DNA from 2 places in the Pseudoalteromonas sp. BSi20429 genome. Region 2 is predicted to be linked to the other one. Evidence: riboswitches for the same ligand, from Rfam matches in the RefSeq annotation. Region 2 holds a riboswitch; the other holds the start of a gene.
What was found. A riboswitch is a leader RNA that binds a small molecule or an ion and turns the genes downstream of it on or off. The one in region 2 is predicted to bind lysine.

Region 1 (3,424 bases), on a different contig from region 2:
GTAATTGTATTTACAGCGGTTTTGATAGGCGTGCTCAAAAAGCTCATTATCGTAAAACCTCTTCAAGCAATAACGATGCATCGCTTTTTTCGTCGCGGTATTTAACTATTAACGCACACGACATGCTTAGGCCTTGCTCGCGCGCCCACTCGTTTGACGCAGGGCGAGAGCCTGGTATTACAATCGCGTATTCTGGGATTGGCTCGCCTTTATCTAGTTGGCGCTCGTTTACGCAGTCGTATACCGGAATAGTCGCCGATAAACGCACGCCTGGGGCAAGTACTGCACCTTTTTTAATGACTACACCTTCAACAATAATACAGCCAGCGCCAATAAAGGCGTCGTCTTCTACAACTACTGGGCTTGCACCAATTGGCTCAAGTACACCACCAAGCTGCACTGCAGCACTTAAATGTACGTTTTTACCTACTTGTGCACACGAGCCAACTAATGCGTGGCTATCTACCATTGTGCCTTCGTCGATGTATGCACCAATGTTTACATACGCTGGTGGCATAATAATCGTGCCTTTAGCAACATAAGCACCACGGCGAACACTAGAGCCACCCGGCACCATACGTACGCCATCGTCAGTACTAAATTCTTGCGGAGCTAAGTTATGTTTATCAACAAAACCACCTGCAAACTCAGTATTAGTGCCATTTTTGAAGGCATCCAAAATGCCTTGTTTTACTTCTACGTTAGCTTGCCATTGGCCGCTTTCGTTTTGTGATGCTGCGCGTACTGCGCCCGATTCTAAATTATTTAATAGTTCTAACCAGCTCATTATAAAAACCTGTATTTAATGCCAAGATAAAATGGTGTTGTTTGCAGTTGTGATGCAATCGGTTTGAGTTAACTCAAGGTGTGTTAAAGGTGGACGAAGTTGCGGGCTGCTTAAGCGACCTTGCAAATGCATCAATACCTTTACGGGAATAGGGTTTGCAACAGCAAATAGGCTATTAATAGCGCTTGACCACTGGGCAAATAAATTAGGGTGTTGACCACTTAAGCTGCGTTTAACAAACTCGTGAGTTTGTGCGGGCCATGCATTTGCAGCTACCGACACCAAACCTTTTGCGCCAGCTTGAGCAAAATAAGGCATTAGCGCATCGTCGCCACTAAAAATAGCTAAATTAGGCGCAGCTTGGCGATAAGCTTCAAACTGAGCAATGCTGCCGCTCGCTTCTTTTAACGCCCATAAATTTTTATTATTTTGTAAGTTTTGAATTGTTGCAGTTGGAATGCTAACAGCACTTCGACCCGGTACGTTATAAAGCATACACGGGTGAACACTTGCATTAAGTAGGCTTTCAAACCAATGAGTTTGACCTATAGCGCCAGGCTTTGCATAAAGCGGTGAGCCAAGTAAAAAGCTATGAATTGGGAGTGTATTACAGTAGTTAACCCACTCAATTTGTTGCTTTAAGTTACTACCGCCCACAGCAACCATGAGTGGTACTGCTGGTTTTAGCTGGCATACGTGTTCAACAATGGCTTGTTGCTCTTTTAGCGTTAGTGCTAAACCTTCGCCCGTGCTGCCAAGTAGTAAAATACCGTTATGCGCTGCTTCTTGATCGCTAACCAGTTTAGTTAACGTGTTGTAGTCAACATCGCCGTGTTGATCAAATGGCGTTACGAGCGCGGTCCACAATGAGTAGTCGTTTAAATTGAAGTTGTTGATCATCTCTCACGAACTTATAATTTGTACCAACTTTATTAAAAACGTGATCATTTTAGCGATAACTAATTTAATGCAATTGGTATTATTCGAAGAGTTAAAAAGCTTTATGGAAGGAGCCGCATTAACGTCGTTCGAACTAATAATTCGAAGAGCGAATGGGCTTAAAATAATAGGGCGCACGGCCTTAATATTTAAGACCAGAAGCTCTCCACCAAACTAATAAGCTGCTTTTATAAGCAGCTATTGGTGACAGTCGCTAGGGTTCAACCTAGTCGCCCGAAATAAACACCTCGCAAAAGTGGTTACTTCTCGGCGTTAATTCCCCTCACGTATGCTCACTGGAGTTTGCGCTCCTAACATACGCTACCTGAATAACGCACCTCTTCTAGCCCTTTACACCTGTTTGTAGAGTAAAAACTTACAAACCTGTGCAATTTAAATAGGGTAATTACGGCGATTAAAGCATTTTAGCCGTCTAGGTGTCAAGCGACTAAATGCATATTCATTCATCCATAATGGGAGTGGTTACGTATTGGGTGCTTTTCTCGTACACTAGCAATATAAGTAGTGAGGTATTTAATTAGTATGGAAAAATTTAGCGATATTTATAAGCGAGCGGTAGAGCGAAAAGGCTCCGAAAAAATGCTTAAGTTATTACTTGCAAAACCGCTATCTAAAAAACAACTAAGCACGTTAAGTGACGACGATTGGCTTGAGGAATTTACTCGAAAAGTATTTCAAAGCGGCTTTTATTGGTCAGTCATTAATAATAAGTGGCCAGGCTTTAGAGAGGTTTTTTGGGATTTTAGCGTTGATAAGTTATTAATGATGCCACCTGATATGCTGGAACAAAAAGCAACGGATGAGCGAATTGTTCGTAACTATAAAAAAGTAAAAACAATTACCGAAAATGCTTACATGATCCACGAAATAGCAGGGGAACATGGCAGTTTTAGTCAGTTTATCGCTAATTGGCCAGCAGACGATATTATTGGTTTATGGGCGTATTTAAAAAAACATGGTGCGCGTTTAGGCGGAAATACAGGACCTTATGCGCTACGAGCACTTGGTAAAGATACCTTTTTACTATCACGCGATGTAGAGAGTTACTTACGCGCCCATAAAATTATAGATGGCGGCTTACAAACTAAAAAGTCACTAAATGCAACCCAAGCTTTTTTTAATGAAATGCAAAAGCAAAGCGGCTTAAGTATGCAAGAGTTAAGTTTAATTGTTGCTTATGGCGTTGGTGACAACCGTGTTGGTATAAGTCAGCAATAATAGGAATTACCATGAAATTAGTGCCAAGATACACAGACATTACGGAAAACTTTGCGATAGAAGATTTTCCTGCAAGTGTTGCCTCTCCTCAGCTATTGCTGTGGAACGAGAGCTTAGCAAAAGAGTTTAATATTAACGTTGCAGCTGATTTGCGTGCTAGCACTTTTAGCGGTAACGAGAAACAGGCGATTCCTGCAGTAGCACTTGGTTACTCTGGGCACCAATTTGGGCATTTTTCACCACGTTTAGGCGATGGGCGAGCGCATTTATTGGGCGCTATTAATGATGATAAAAACCAGTTGTGGGATATTCAATTAAAAGGCTCTGGTGCTACTCCTTACTCAAGAGGGGGGGATGGGCGTTGTGCTCTTGGTCCTGCTATTCGTGAATACGTAATGAGCGAGGCAATGCATGCACTAGGCATTAAAACCACACGCTGCTTAGCGGTTGTTGGTAGTG
Region 2 (3,424 bases):
ATACACCCCAATGTTCGGTTATGGTGTTTAGCAGCTTTTTAGCTGGGATCATAAGAGGTTACAACATCCTAGTATTTTATTATTGAGTTCTTATAGAAGACTCATTATTACGTATTTTTAATTAACCTTGTCTGTATATAGTATTCGTTTTTAAGACCATTTAATAATAGTTTTTGCATAGAGGCAGTGCTAAAATTCGCGCCGAAAATAGGCACATGAAATGGAATGTTATTTGTGTGTTCTTTAAAACTATATCAAAGGTTGTTTAACTACCATGGTTTCCTCGATTATTCTAACCCTGATAGCGATTGCATTTTTACTGATCGTTATAGAAGATATAATCCATGTCAATAAAGCTAAAACCACGCTGTTTTTTGGTACGCTTTGCTGGATTCTTCTTTTTATATACCCTCTACACGGGCAAAGCCCCGATACGATTCAACACCTTTTAAATGAAAATATTTTAGAAATTGCCTCGTTATGGTTATTTTTAATGGCTGCAATGACCTTTGTAGCGTATTTAAATTCAAAGGGGTTTATAGAAAATATTGTGCACCGTGTTATGCCAAAAAGTATTAGCGAAAAAAAGCTCATGTTTTTGGTGGGTGGTTTTGCATTTTTGTTTTCGTCGATTTCAGACAACGTAACAGCGACGCTTATATCGCTTGCGGTTGTTATGTCGTTAAAACTTGAACCTAAAAAGCTTATTAAATACGCCACGCTTATTGTGTTTGGGGTTAACTCAGGTGGGGTATCGCTAATAACAGGTGACGTAACCACACTAATGATATTTTTAGATGGCAAAGTAACCATTGCTCATTTATTACTACTTATAGCGCCAGCTCTTGCAAGCGTTATGCTGCTTGCCGCGTTACTGTCTATAGGTATGAAAGGGCGTGTTGAGTTTGCTAGTGCAGGTAAAACCCGCATTGAAAAAACCGACATAACCATTGCTGTTATATTTTTATCTACCGTAGTGAGCACACTTATGCTGAGTGTAGTTTACAGCGTACCGCCTTTATTAACCTTCTTGTTTGGCTTATCAGTGATGTTTTTAGTAGCGCAGTTTTTAATGCGCAAAAAAGACATTAACAAAGACATAATCGATTTTGTTCGCGATATAGAATACGACACATTATTATTTTTTGTAGGTGTACTTTTACTTGTAGGCGCACTTAAAGAAATTGGTATGCTAAGTAAATTTACAGACCTATACACGGTAATGGCACCTGAGTACGCAAACTACTTAATGGGCATATTATCAGCAGGGGTCGATAACGTACCGCTTACTGCTGCTTTATTAAAAGCCGATATAGTAATGAGCCAACAGCACTGGTTGTCGTTTACGTATGCAACGGGCGTGGGCGGTTCAATGCTTATCATTGGGTCGGCTGCGGGTATTATTGCCATGAGTAAAGTTAAAGCGCTTACCTTTATGAGCTACTTGCGCTTATCGCTGCATTTATTAATTTGTTACACGGTTGGATATGCGGGCTCGTATTACATGGGCAGTTTTATTTAACTCATAAATTATTAAATGCTTGACAGCTAGACGTCTAAACGATAACTTTCAAAGCCCCGCTACTTAGTGGGGTTTTGTTTTATTAGCCACTGGTTAATAAAGCATTCAGAAGAGGTGCGATACTTAGGTACTTAATGTTAGGCGACGAAAGCCGATGATCATTAAGGAGGGAAGTACTCGCCGAGGAAAATAATGGTACGTCGTCATTGTTTTTCGGTTTATGGGGCTGAATCCTCAAAACTGTCACCAATATAGGTGGAGAGCTTCTGGCAGTGGACTTATCTTCAAGCATTCCTTTGCCAAGTTCTTCTTGTTTTATTGCGGTTTGGATACCGCGAAAGGAGACTAAATGACTACCCAATCAGCGCCACAAACAGTGCCTAAAACAGAGTTAAGCGCAAAATCAGATTACATCGTTGCCAAATTTGGCGGAACAAGTGTTGCAAATTTTGAAGCGATGAGTCGCTGTAGCGAAATTATTGTTGCAGATAAAAGCGTACGTATTGTTGCCGTGAGCGCCAGTGCCGGCGTAACTAACCACTTAGTTGCACTGTGTAAATCAAGCATTACCTCAAGTGAGCGCCAAGAACACATAAATGGCGTGCTTGCTATTCAACAAACTATTTTAGATGAATTATCGCTAGATGCCGATTTAGCGGTTGGCTTTAACGAAACCCTAAAAGCATTTCAAACATTGGCTCAAGAGTCACTAACAACCGATCAGCAACACGATGAGCTACTTAGCTTTGGTGAGCGTTTATCGTCATATTTATTTGCTCAGGTGCTGCGTTTACAAGGTTTAAACGCCGATCGCTTTGATGTGCGCAAGGTGCTTAAAACCGATAGCCAATTTGGCAAAGCAACGCCTAATGTTGCAACCACAGCGCAAGCTGCTAAAGAGCATTTAATCCCGTTATTAGACGCTCAAGTAATTGTAACTCAGGGATTTATTGGTAGTGACGAATACGGTCAAACCACAACGCTAGGACGAGGTGGTTCTGACTATAGCGCTGCATTACTAGCTGAAGCGATTAACGCTAAAAGTGTGCATATTTGGACCGATGTAGTGGGCATTTTTAGCACCGACCCGCGTTTGTGCGCAAAAGCGACGCCTATTGCACGTTTAAGTTTTGACGAAGCCGCTGAAATGGCAACCTTTGGCGCAAAAGTATTACACCCAGCGACTATTTTGCCAGCAAGTCGTAGCCACATTAACGTATTTGTAGGTTCTAGCCGCGAGCCAGAGCGTGGCGGTACGTGGATTGAGCGTGAAAAATCGCAGCAACCAGGTATACGCGCAGTAACACAACGTAAAAACCAAATATTGCTTACGCTTAAAAGCCCTGAAATGCTACTAGCAAGCGGCTTTTTAGCACGCGTATTTACACTATTAAGTGAATATAATATATCGGTAGATTTGGTAACCACATCAGAAATCAGCGTAGCTATAACCCTTGATAATGCGCAAAACGCATCGCGCCCAGAGCTCGATCAAGAATGCCTAGATAAGCTTGCAGAGTTTTGCCATGTTTCGGTAGAAAACAACCTAACACTGGTGGCACTTATTGGCTCTGAGATTCAATTACGCCAACACGAAATGAACTTAATGAGTGTACTAAAAGACTTTAACATTCGATTAATTTGTCACGGTGCAAGTAAGCACAACTTGTGCTTTTTAGTAGAGCAAACTGAGTCAGATAACGTAGTACAGTCTATTCATAGCCGTTTATTAGAAAACGATTTTGCTGCGTAAATAACGGTTATTCAGGAAAATTACCTAGTAAAATCACTTAACAAAATTGATTAATAAAGTCATTTAATAAAAAGCATCGCCAGTCGGTGCTTTTTTTATGCACCACACTCACATCAAAACAAACATTGCTGTCACTGCTATCAACTACA

Region 1: another riboswitch for lysine. It lies ahead of dapA (4-hydroxy-tetrahydrodipicolinate synthase); the one in region 2 lies ahead of lysC (lysine-sensitive aspartokinase 3).

What each region holds. Positions count from the first base shown of each region.
Region 1 is NZ_BADV01000006.1:3,567-6,990, forward strand. It holds gene P20429_RS18430 (PLP-dependent decarboxylase) at 1-47, opposite strand, end outside; gene P20429_RS18425 (2,3,4,5-tetrahydropyridine-2,6-dicarboxylate N-succinyltransferase) at 47-787, opposite strand; gene dapA (4-hydroxy-tetrahydrodipicolinate synthase) at 803-1,687, opposite strand; lysine riboswitch at 1,878-2,077, opposite strand; gene P20429_RS18415 (DNA-3-methyladenine glycosylase I) at 2,270-2,965, shown strand; gene P20429_RS18410 (YdiU family protein) at 2,977-3,424, shown strand, end outside.
Region 2 is NZ_BADV01000027.1:22,804-26,227, forward strand. It holds gene P20429_RS13385 (hypothetical protein) at 1-52, opposite strand, end outside; gene nhaD (sodium:proton antiporter NhaD) at 275-1,522, shown strand; lysine riboswitch at 1,624-1,796, shown strand; gene lysC (lysine-sensitive aspartokinase 3) at 1,872-3,275, shown strand; gene P20429_RS13370 (4'-phosphopantetheinyl transferase superfamily protein) at 3,313-3,424, opposite strand, start outside.